3 regions of the Cellvibrio sp. pealriver genome follow, and region 3 is predicted to be linked to each of the others. Evidence: predicted binding sites of a transcription regulator. Region 3 holds the regulator's gene; each other region holds the start of a gene.
What was found. The regulator FliA, encoded in region 3, starts transcription of late flagellar genes. The targets are predictions, from matches to a motif close to TAAAGTTATNNNNNNNNCGGCCGATANCC.
Positions count from the first base shown of each region.

Region 1 (4,237 bases), 340 kb from region 3:
CTGAGCAGTACGGAAAAAATATTAATATTGCCGAGTCCAACCTGAATCTTGAGGAATCGACAACGCAAACGGTTATCGACCTTGTCCAACGTATGCGCGAGCTTGCAGTGAAAGCAGGTAACACCGCGGTTTATACGTCTACCGATTACAAAGCATTGGCAGCAGAAGTAGATACGCGAATAGCTGAGCTTGCGAATTTGCAAAATACCCGCAATGCATCGGGCCAGTATATTTTTGCGGGCTACAAAGGTGATACCAAGCCATTTGTCAGTGATATCGGCGGAAATTTCACTTACATGGGCGATGAAGGGCAATTGCGATTGCAAGCGTCTACATCGGTTACTGTGGCGGTAAGTGATTCAGGAAAAAGATTATTTGTTGATATTCCCAGCGGGCATAACACATTCACTACTTCTGCTGGTGCAGGTAACAAAGCAATTCCTCCGGCAGTGATTTCGGTAGGTGAGGTGATCGACCAGCAAGAGTTTGATCGCCTTTATCCGGAAGACTTACAAATTACCTTCACCAAAAATGGCTCAGCGGTAAATTTCACTGTTACTGAACGGGCAAGTGGAAAAGTATTGCTACCTGCACAGCTGTACATTCCGGGCGATGATATTGAAGTCGCGGGTGCGAAATTTAAAATTCTGGGAAACCCTTATGCGGGTAATCCGGCTATTCCTGCCGAACTGGATTTTGGTGCAGTAGGTGCATTCGATTTCTCCGTAACGCCGACGAATATTGCTATTACCGTCGGTGGAAAAACAGAAACCCTGTTACTCGATCAAAACGTGACTAACGCAACTGATTTGGCTGCTGCATTAAACAGTACTACCGGCACGCCCAGTAACGCAGATAAATTAGCCAAATTAGGTGTAGTGGTTGATTCAACCGGCTTTCAATCGCCAACCGGTTTAAATATTACTGTGCGCAATGGTACGCCAGACACCGACACTGCGTTAGGGTTTAACACGCAAAGTAATGGAACGACATCTGTTAATTTGCCATTTGCATTTGGTGTGGCAACCGATTTCAGTGCATCGCCTGCAACGTTTCAGTTGGAAGTGAATGGGAGAACGGAATCCATTACTTTCAATCAAAACATCACCAGCGCTGCTGATTTGGCCAACGCATTCCGTACACCCGACAATGCTGCAAAGCTTGCGCGGTTGGGAGTCACGGTTACCGATCAGGGATTAATTTCAAATACCAATGCTCCAATTACTATTAAGGGCGGGAACCTGAATATCAATAACGTTACAGGTTTGAGTACGCAGGATACGGGTACATCATCAACGCGCGGTGTACTCATCGAAACGGGCGATAGTTTTTTTGTAGAGTCCACCAATAAACAAGGGCTACTCACTACACTGACTCGTTTCAGTGAGGCGATGAAAACAGTGGTAGATTCACCAGAGAGCAAAGAGGAGTTGGCCAAAATCGTTGCCAAGACGTTGACCAATTTGCAAAACGCAGTCACCAATCTTACGTCCGTGCAGGGTGAGATGGGATCGCGCTTGAATACTCTGGAGAGCAGTAAAGAATTGAACCTGGATATTACGCTCTCAACCAAGACGGTATTGAAAGGTTTACAGGATCTGGATTATGGCGAGGCGTCCATTCAACTGTCCATGCAGACATTGGTGCTCAATGCCACACAACAAAGCTTTTCCAAAGTAAGCCAGTTATCGCTTTTTAGTTATTTATAAGTTTCATCATTTCTACGCAGGTCACTTATCTTTTGCTAATCTTGCTTTATAGCGTTAGTCTTCCTTTGGCTATTATTAAGAGTTGTTCTATCACCAAGAGTTGTATTTATGGATATCAACCCTTTGCTTGACCCTTTGGTTCGTGCGCTCAGTCAATCAAAAGCTCTTTTGTCTCTTGCCCAGGCGGGCGATTGGGAATCGTTTGAAACCTTGGTGCAACAGCGTCAACAGGGGCTTTTGTCGCTGAGTGACCATGAATACCTTCAATCATTGGCGCAAGCCGATCTTGAGGCAAAAGCTGCAGGCCTTATTGAAGAAATCCAACTGATTAATAAAGAGTTATCGGCACTTGCTGAAACGAACCGTGAAAGCACGGCGTCAGAATTGCGTCAAAATGGAAAGGCAGCCAAGGCGATTGATGCCTATGGTGGTTAATTGACGGTTTGCATGCTTTTTATAACTCTTAGTGCTTATTTCAAATAATTTTTTGTACAAAAAGTTTATTCCTGCCATAAAAAATTTCTAAAGCTCCTTCTGGATGTGTCGATAACCTAGTTAGAAGTGCTGATTAAGCTGTTAGCGTCAGACTTCATCAACCGACACTAGCAGCATGGCCTTCCTACTTGATCAGCCACTGCGTACTTTAAATCCAGGAGATTCATCATGGCTTTAGTAATTAACACAAACGTCGCCTCTCTGAATGCTCAACGTCAGTTGATGAGCTCAGGCAACGCGCTTGACCGCTCCACCGAGCGTTTGTCTTCCGGTATGCGTATTAACTCAGCAAAAGACGACGCTGCCGGCTTGGCAATTGCCAACCGTATGACTTCACAAGTTCGCGGTCTTGACCAAGCAATCCGTAACGCTAACGACGGTGTATCTCTGATTCAAACCGCTGAAGGTGCGCTGTCAGAATCAACCAACATCCTGCAACGTATGCGTGAACTGTCAGTACAGTCCGCAAACGGTATCTATAACGCCAGCGACCGCCAAACACTGAATGCCGAGGTAAAACAACTCGTATCAGAATTGGATCGTATCGCTAAAACCACCGCGTTCAACGGCCAAAACCTGTTAGATGGCAAGTTGGGTAAAGTAGAGCTGCAAGTCGGTTCAGTGGCTAATCAAACAGTCGAATTAAAAGTGCCAGCGATGGATGCCAAAACTCTGGGTATGGGTTCTACCAGTGTGGATTTGATGGGCGGTGCCTCGAATTTTAACAATCTGACCACTGGTGCTGCGCCTGCGGTAGGTGTGCTCAGAGAAGGCAGTATTTTGATTAATGGCCAGTCAATCATTAAAGGTACTGATTCCTTCAACGGCACTAGCGACACTGACCAGGAGTTATTAGACCATATCAATACCAATGTGAATGGTGTAACTGCTTCTACCTATGCTGTAGCAAGTGCGACTGATGCAGGTGACGGTGTTTTACTGTCAACTGATAAAGTAGTTGTTACCCTGGCTAACCTCGACGGCACTACCACCGCAATTGATATTGGTGGTGGCACCAAAGGCACCAGCAGCTTGGCTGAATTGGTTGACAAGATGAATGCCGAAAGCGGTGGTAAATTTACCGCGACTATTGGCGATGATGGCAAATTGTCTATCTCTGCAGAAAACGTGTCTTCTATCACCGTAACAGACGCTGCTACTGCGTTGGGAACTGGTATTACCACTGCTGCGAATGCTCGCATCGTCTTAAAGGCAGACAATGGTGATCCTGTTACTGTGACCCGTGGCTCTATTGGTACCTTAGCTCAGTTGGATGCACTGGGTTTCCGTGAAAATGATACTGCAGGTGTTGTAGAGGGTTATGCTGCAGGAAATGGCAACTTGGCTTCCGGCGATTTAAAGATTAATGGTGTTGATATCCCTGCAACCACAACTGATCAAACTGTGGCGAACCCAGCCTTGGCTGCGAAAGTTGCTGCGATCAATTCGGTATCCAGCGAGACCGGTGTGACTGCTACTGCATATACCTCTGCGGTACTGGACTTCAGTGCAATTTCACTGGCGACCTTGGTTGGTGCTGATGATATCTCGCTCAATGGTGTTGACATCACGGTTGCTGCTGGTACTGCGACCACAACGATGGCAGATTTGGCCAAAATGTTTAATGACAAGACAGACCAAACTGGTATCACCGCTACCGTCAGCGGAACCCGCTTGTTGCTGGAAGGCAACGTATCCCAAATTTCGTTTGGACTGGGCTCTGCTGCTGCAGCAACTGATGTCAACGCAATTTTCGTTGATGGTGGTGGTAGCTTCGTTAAATTTGGCTATGGAAATACAGCGCCAGCTGATATGACTTCGGCAACTCCTGCTACTGTCACTGCAGCAGGCGGTATCAAGCTGACCAGTAATAACGGCAACCCAATTCAGGTTGATGTGAAAGATGCCGCAGCAACTACCAAGACTGGTTTGATTGATTCAAACGTAAGTGCAGGTGGAGCGTTTGGCGCTGCTATCGCGTCAATCAGCATCGATACCGCTGCGAACGCTCAAAAGGCGATTAAGGTAATCGA
Region 1 covers NZ_KQ236688.1:1,174,104-1,178,340, forward strand. Annotated here, with positions in the region: gene flgL (flagellar hook-associated protein FlgL) at 1-1,709, shown strand, start outside; gene VC28_RS04920 (flagellar protein FliT) at 1,818-2,144, shown strand; gene VC28_RS20070 (flagellin N-terminal helical domain-containing protein) at 2,373-4,237, shown strand, end outside.
Region 1: a site for FliA is predicted at 2,233-2,261, ahead of VC28_RS20070 (flagellin N-terminal helical domain-containing protein). Genes of this name have one in related genera too.

Region 2 (4,237 bases), 330 kb from region 3:
TTTAGTTGATGATGCGGTTCAATCCAGTATGTCGGATGTTGTTTATACACTAGCAACATTGCGCGGATTATTTTCAGCCTCAGAAGAAGTTACCCGTGAAGAGTTTTCAGCATTTATCAATGATGTGCTTGTTGATAAGCAGGGCGTGTCCGGATTTTCATGGAACCGGCGAATAATGCATAGTGAACGTGTTGCCTTTGAAAATGAAATGCATGCAGAAGGTATAACGAGTTTTTATATTAATGAAAAAAATACCAATGGCGCATTCAGTGTCGCTTCTGAACAAGAAGAATATGTTGTTATTACTTATGTGGAACCATGGTTAGAAAATGCGTCTATTTTGGGGTTTAATGTTGCATCTGATCCCACTCGCGCAATTGCTGTGAGCCGCGCACGGGATAGTGGCGCATTTGCGATGACACAACCAGTGCAGCTGTTGAACGATACTCAACGATCACCAGGTGTGATTGTGTATTTCCCCGTGTATGACACGATCAAGCGCTTGCATACAGCAGTAGAGCGCAGAGAACATATTTTGGGCTATGCAACAGCGATTGTGCGTATTGGTGATCTGATTAATGCCGCAGTAATCCCGTTCTCATCTGATGACTTTCATCTCGACATTGTTGATGTGACGGAGCCTGATACGCCGCATGTATTTTATCGTGTAGGCGAATCACATGTGCCGTCTTACGCACAAGAACTTATCTATCAGAAAGAAATTGCTATTGGTGGTAGGGTGCTGCTGTTGGCAATTAACCCGACAGAAAAATTTTTAAATGAGCATGTCAGTTTGCAATCCTGGTTCGTATTGGCTGGTGGTTTGTTGTTTTGCAGTTTGTTGGGTGGTTTTTTGCTGTTGATCAGTGGCCGGACACAGCATATTACCAATCTGGTTGAGCAACGTACTAAAGAGCTGGCTGCTATTTTGGAGAATGCGGTCGAATCGATATTGGTAGTGGATGAACATGGTGTTATTCAAAAAGCAAATCAGGCTGCAGCAAAACTGCTTCACTATCCTCTGGAGCAATTTCCCGGTTTGCATATCGTGGATTTAATTCCGGGGTTAAGCGATGCATTTGTATCCAATAGTACGCAAACAGTAGCACCTGAATTGCGTGAAAGCGTCGGGCGCTGTAGTAGTGGAAAAGAAGTGGCTATCGAGATGAGTGTTAGCCCTGTGGAAATCCATGACCGTAAATTTTTTACCTTTATCATTCATGATGCGACTGAGCGGCGTAAAGTAGAGCGCTTAAAAAGTGAATTTATTTCTACCGTTAGTCATGAATTACGAACGCCCTTAACATCAATAAAAGGCGCGTTAAGTATTGTCACCAGTGGCAGCATGGGCGAGCTTCCCAAAAATATAAATGACTTACTGGGAATTGCCAGTAGTAATGCGGAGAGATTATCCCGGTTGGTAAATGACATTCTGGATATAGAAAAATTGGAATTCGGTAAGGTGCAACTAACCCTTAAGCCGCACAGGGTGTATCCATTGTTGCAACAATCTATCGAGCAAAATTTTGGGTATGGCGCACGTTATGGGGTGACCTTACAGTTGGATGCACCTTCAGAAACTGCCATGGCTGCAGTCGCCAATCTCGATTCAGACCGCTTCTTGCAAATCATGGCCAACCTCATATCGAATGCGGTGAAGTTTTCTTTTCTGGATGGGGTTGTGAGGGTGGTGCTGGTGAGTGAAGGAGACAACATTAAAATATCGGTCATTGATGAAGGGCAGGGTATGGCAGATGACTTCCGCCAACATATTTTCAAGAAATTTGCCCAGGCTGATTCGTCAAACACCCGGCGACGCGATGGAACCGGATTGGGCTTGAGTATTACCAAGGTCATTATTGAGCGGATGGGCGGAAAAATTGACTACCGCTCTACTTTGGGTAAAGGAACCACATTTTTCTTTACCTTGCCTCTTTATACTGGCGATTAAGCTGATTTAAAGGGTTTTTCCGCATAAAAATACAGGAATTGGCGTAGTTTGTGCTCCTGTTGAATATAAGGAGAATCTTTCCTTAAAAAGCGGCAAAACCGGCTAAAGTTTACCCGTGTGCTGCCGCTAACTTATAGCAAGCGGTAATTTTTGGCGTGGAGGTACCTATGGTGAGCAGTACATCGAGCACAACCAACAATAATGGCGCGACAGGTTCCAGCATCATCAGTGCGCTGGGGACTGGCTCTGGTATTGACTCGAATAAGCTGGCTGACCAGTTAACTGAAGCCGCCCATATGGTGCAGTCAAACAGGCTGACCTCCAAAAAAACCTTACTGGAAACCCAGATATCTGATTACGGCTTGCTGCGTAGCTCTTTATCCAAACTTGAAACAGCGGCAGCCGCTTTGGGTAGCTCCGATACATTTAACGCCAAATCGCTATCGGTGCCTGATACCAACCTCCTGAGCATCACCAAATTGGATGCGAAAGCGGCTGCAGGCGGCTATCAAATCAAAGTCGAGCAAACAGCTCAGTCCCAATCACTCAGTTCCGGTACGTTTAGCTCCATGACTGACCCTATTGGTAAAGGAACCTTGGTCATCCGTTTGGGGGAGTGGAATGCAGGATTAAACGATTTTGAAGTTGACTCTAGCAAAACTGCCGGCGGGACAATCACTATCGATGATGGGAACAACTCATTGATTGGTCTGCGCGATGCAATCAATAAAGCAAATATGGGTGTTTCTGCCAGCATCGTGAGTGATGGTGGTTCTTATAAGCTGCTCCTGACATCCAAGTCGGGTGCCAAGAATGAAATCGAAATCACCGCAACAGAAGATCCCGGTGCACTTGGCCTTGCCAGTTTTAATTTCAATGAAACCACGCGTAATTTGACCCAACAACAAGAAGGGTTGGATGCAAAAGTGCGTGTGAATGGCTTATTGGTAAGCCGCGAATCCAACCAAATCAAAGATGTTATCGATGGTTTGGAGTTTGATTTATTCGGTGCCTCGTTGACCGAAACTATCAGTATTTCAATTAATGAAGATAAATCGGTTGCAGAAAAAACCATCCGTGACTTTGTAACCGCATACAACACGTTTAAGACAGAAGTTGAGAAACTGGTTGGTTTTGATGCGGAACTGAAAGATTACGGCAGTTTGAAAACTGATCCTCTAGCAAAAAACCTGATGCAAGGTATCCGTAATTTTCTCTCCAGTTCGATCCCTGGATTAAGCGATGGTTTTACCGCACTTTCCAGTTTGGGTATTCGCACTGAGAGGGACGGCTCGCTGAAAATTATTGAAAATGAGGAAAATACAGGTTTTCGCGCAGCAATCGATACCCATTTCGATAAGGTGCGTGATTTGTTTGTTCCCAAGGTTTCAGCGTCGGTTACGAACCTTGAAGTTTCCAAGTACACAGCAAAAAGTAAACCCGGTACTTATGATGTTGTGATTACCCAGCAACCATCAAAAGGTAAGCTGACCGGCGCAGCAATAGGCGTTGCGTTTCCATTAGATACCACCGGTAAGGATTACAACTTCAAGTTGAAGTTAGACGGCACCGAAACTGCTTTGATTACATTACCTGCCGGAAAAACCTATACAACGGAAGGTGAGTTGGCTGCTGAAATCCAAAGCTTGATCAATCTGGATAGTAACCTGAAAACCGTGAAATCAACGCTGGCGGTGAGTGTTGAGGCAGGAAAGTTGGTATTCACATCCAATACTTATGGCAGCTCCAGTAAAATTGAATTTACAGCGATATCGAGCGATATGGCGGATTTGGGGATTGCTCTCGGTGCTGGCGTATCGGGTACGGATGTTGGTGGCACTGTCGCCGGACAAGCAGCGTTTGGTTATGGCAATGTATTACTACCTGCATTGGGATCTGATGCAGAGGGCTTGAGCATGACAGTGCAACCAGGCGCAACTGGAGGCACTATTACATTTTCACGCGGCTTTGCTGGTGGTTTGACCAATATTGTGAATGACTACCTCAAATCATCTGGTGTCATCAAAGAGCGTGAAGACAATATTAATAAAGAGATTAAGGGAGTCAAAGAAGATGAAACTGATTTGACTCGCCGCAGCGATGCCTATAGAGCGCGTCTGATGGCGCAGTTCCAGGCGATGGAGTCAATTGTCCGCTCGCTCAACTCTACGGGCGATTTCTTGGACGGTATTCTTGATCGTTTACCTTTCACATCCAAAAACAATTAATTCGCGTAATTAACCTTACGCGAATTTTTATCCAGATGTGCATGATATGCACATCTGC
Region 2 covers NZ_KQ236688.1:1,182,409-1,186,645, forward strand. Annotated here, with positions in the region: gene VC28_RS04940 (CHASE domain-containing protein) at 1-1,951, shown strand, start outside; gene fliD (flagellar filament capping protein FliD) at 2,119-4,179, shown strand.
Region 2: a site for FliA is predicted at 2,055-2,083, ahead of fliD (flagellar filament capping protein FliD). Genes of this name have one in related genera too.

Region 3 (4,237 bases):
CAATACGCACAAGACTTACCAAATCTTTTTCAACATCGTTGATCAGCCCAATCACTCGCTTTAATACTTGCCCGGTTAAATCCTGAAAGCCTTGCTCAAGAACAATATCTTGTAAATTTTTACTGAGCTGCTCAGTTCCGGTAACCATTTGGCCCAGAAAACCATCCATCCGCTCATAGAGTTGGCGAAACTCAGCTGCATCCATTTCGCGTCGTTTCAATCGTGCCCATTCGGTGCGTAAGCTACTCGCTTCCTGACCAAGATTCATCGCAATAGGCGCAGCTTCATCTACCATATCCATGGTTTTCTCTGCTGCTTTTTGCGTAAGCTCTATTACATAATTCAAACGGTTTGAAGCATCATGAATATCGGAGTTCTCAATCTTGGGCGGTTCTTTTGAGAGATCGGCATCAACATTAAAGTTGACAATCGCATTGTGCAGCCCGCGTGTTAAGCGCCCTACTGATTGAAAGATATGGCGATCGCGTGATTGGGTGATAGATTGGATCAACACCGATGCGTCTTCAAATTGGTTACTCTGCAATTTTTCAGTAAGCAATTTGGCGCATTCTTTCAATTCGATAACAAATGCTTCGTTGGAAGATGCTTGAAGTTCTGATGCCATGGCAACGCCTTATTTATTATTTGATCGGCACTAATTAACCAACGCGATCAAAAATTTTCTCAATTTTTTCCTTGAGCGCTTGTGCAGTAAATGGTTTTACAACATAACCATTTACGCCCGCTTGCGCCGCCTCAATAATCTGATCGCGTTTGGCTTCAGCAGTCACCATTAATACGGGCAAGGTACGCAGCTTTTCGTCCGCACGCACGGCCTTCAGCAAGTCAATACCCGTCATACCTGGCATGTTCCAGTCAGTGACCAAAAATTGGAAATCACCGCTTTTCAACATGGGTAATGCCGTTACGCCATCGTCAGCTTCATGGGTATTGGAAAACCCCAAATCCCGCAGCAAGTTTTTAATAATCCGTCGCATTGTTGAAAAGTCATCAACAATCAAGATTTTCATATTCTTATCCAACGCAACCTCCACACACCCTTTCGGGATTTTCGTTTAATCATAGTCTAGTAGGAGTTGAAACTTCGGCCAGCTCCGGCACGGAAATCCTCAACTTTTAATTTGAATAATAGCCCAAATCGCTGAAAACACAGAGTATTTACCCAACTCGGCCGGGACTGGAGGCGCTCACACACCAGGATGCTCAACTTTTAGGCAGATATCAGGCCGATTGCCAGCCAACCAGTTTATTGCGCAGGCGCGCTGCTGCCTGACTATGGATCTGGCTGACACGTGACTCACTGACACCCAGCACCAAGCCTATTTCTTTCAAGTTGAGCTCTTGATCGTAATACAGTGCCAATACCATCCGTTCACGCTCGGGCAATTGCGCTATCGCTTTGACCAAGGCGGATTTCATGCCGTCTCGTTGAAGGCCATCGAGAGGACTGGCAAATGCACTGCTGTGCTCAGTCGCATCGATGTTGCTGTCTTCTTCGCCAAAGGTTTCTTCGTAGCTGAACAAGCGGCTGCCATTGGAGTCTTGCAGCATCTCAAAATATTCGTTGAGGCTCACACCCAGTTCAGCGGCAACTTCGCTGTCGCTTGCATCGCGGCCTGTGCGCGCCTCTACAGCAGCAACCGCTTGGGAAATACGACGTGCATTGCGATGCACGGAACGTGGCACCCAATCGCCACGGCGCATTTCATCCACTATCGCGCCGCGAATGCGGATACCCGCATAGGTTTCAAAACTGGCACCACGGGAGGCATCGTATTTTTGGGAGGCTTCAATCAGGCCAATCATTCCGGCCTGGATAAGGTCGTCCACCTGCACGCTGGCAGGCATACGCAACATCATGTGATAAGCGATGCGTTTTACCAAAGGCGCATAGTCTTCGATGTTAATGTGTGCATCGCATAATGCTTTTTTATCGTACATGGCTAGACCATTGACTGCGACCATTGAGCACCTTCTTTTTTACAGCAATACGGTGTTTTTCCAACAGCCTTGTGGCACAACCTTTTAGATCCACAGAGTTAGCTTGCATTATCAATCAGCGTGAGTTCGCTGCTTGTAACAAGCGTTCTACAAAAAATTCCAAGCGCCCGGTTGGTGAATTAGGCAGTGGCCACTTATCGACTACTTGCGCTAATGCGCGGATTGCAATTGACGCTTTTGATGAGGGCGCAAACTCCAACAAGGCTTTCTGTTTTTGTACGGCTTTGCGCACATTTTCGTCAAAAGGAATTTGGCCAACAAACTGCAAAGTGACATCCAGAAAACGGTCGCAAACGGTATTGAGTTTGTTAAACATATTCAGACCTTCCTGTGGGGTGCGCGTCATATTGGCGACCACACGGAAACGCTGCATTCCGTATTCTTTGTTTAATAATTTGATCAGCGCATAAGAGTCGGTAATTGACGATGGCTCGTCGCATACCACAATGATGACTTCATTTGCTGCGCGCACAAAACTGACAACGGTATCCGAAATACCGGCTGCAGTGTCTATCACCAGAATATCGACTTGATCAGAAAGATCATTGAAGGCATTGATCAAACCCGCATGTTCGGCTGAACTTAATTCAGCCATGCGTTGCACGCCGGAGGAAGCAGGAACAATTTTCATACCCGCTGGCCCAGTGACCAAAACGTCCGCCAGACTATGGGTACCAGCCAGGACATCGGCCAGGGTATGGGTAGCGCGAATCCCTAACAGAACATCGACATTGGCAAGCCCCAAATCGGCATCCAGCAAGACCACGCGACGGCGCAATTCTGCCAATGCAATGCTCAGGTTGACGGAAATATTACTCTTACCTACCCCGCCTTTACCGCCGGACACAGCGATCACTTGTACTGGTCGCACTTGGCTCATCTACACATAACTCCAAACCTGTTCTTTACGTTGCGTGCCGGGCATTGTGATTTGTCTTGCAGACATACTGGCCGGACACACTAATGGTGAACTGAGTATAGATAGGGTTTGGCAACTCATCCGACTAATTTCAGTTTCACCGGTACTTTATCCTGCTTATCACAATTGATTGTTTAAGAAACCGCCGTTGCCGGATTTGTTTTGAGCAATGCGACGGCTTTTGATACAAGCTGATGCGCACGCGCGACTTCCAGATGCTTGGGAATATCTTGTCCGTCTGTGGTGTACACAATCGGTAAACGATTTTGCATTACCACACCCAATGCCTCACCAATGCTGGCAGTTTCATCCAGTTTGGTCAGAATGCAACCTTGCAAACGGGCAGTGCCATAAGCATGCACCGACGCTTTCAGCATTTGCGCCTGACTGTTGCATGACATCACCAAATAAGTCTTCACCTGCTGTTGTTCCGCAAGCGCCTGCAGCTGGGCTTTCAGATGCGGATCACCGTGACGGAAACCCGCTGTATCAATCAATACCAATGAGCAATGGCGCAAACTGCGCAGCACACTGTCGAGCGGATTGGTTTCATCGACAACACGCACTGGCACTCGCAAAATACGTGCGAGTGAACGCAGTTGGTCGTGGGCAGCAATACGATAGGTATCGGTGGTAATCAAGGCGACTTTGTCAGCACCGTGTTGCAGTACGTAACGCGCCGCCAATTTACCAATCGTTGTCGTTTTGCCCACACCAGTTGGGCCGACAAATGCGAATACCCCACCCTGATCGACAATATCGCTGCCGTTCACAGGCAGTTGATGCGCCAGATTCGCCAATGCATCTGGCCAAGCCTCGCCCAACGTTTTGGTTTTGGTACAGGCCGTAATGACCTTTGCAATGACATCCTGAGGCAAATTCAAACGCTCCAGACGACGCGCCACACTGGCAAGAATGGGCGAGTTGGGCACAGGTGATTGTTGGCCACTCAAGCGATCCAATTGTTGTTCAAGCAAAAAACGCATATCGGCAATTTCTGCCTGTAACTCGGAAAGTTGGGCAGCTTGCTCGGTAGATTCATGATTAACGGAGTTCAGGGCAACAGATTCCTGATGAACAACAGGCTCGGCTTTTTTATCCTTTTTCAACTGCTCAATAAAACTGTCTTTGGAATAGGATTCTTTAATGCGCGCTTCTCTCATCAGCGCATCGCGAAAGGACAGGGATTCCGGGCTCAGGTTAGGGCCACTCGCGGGTTCTGGTGCTGGTGCAGGTGCTGACGTTAGTACAGCAGTTGCAGGCGTTGCGACAGGTGCCGTTGCGGGATCAACCAAT
Region 3 covers NZ_KQ236688.1:1,516,677-1,520,913, forward strand. Annotated here, with positions in the region: gene VC28_RS06385 (protein phosphatase CheZ) at 1-625, opposite strand, end outside; gene cheY (chemotaxis response regulator CheY) at 660-1,043, opposite strand; gene VC28_RS06395 (RNA polymerase sigma factor FliA) at 1,243-1,962, opposite strand; gene VC28_RS06400 (MinD/ParA family protein) at 2,078-2,902, opposite strand; gene flhF (flagellar biosynthesis protein FlhF) at 3,076-4,237, opposite strand, start outside.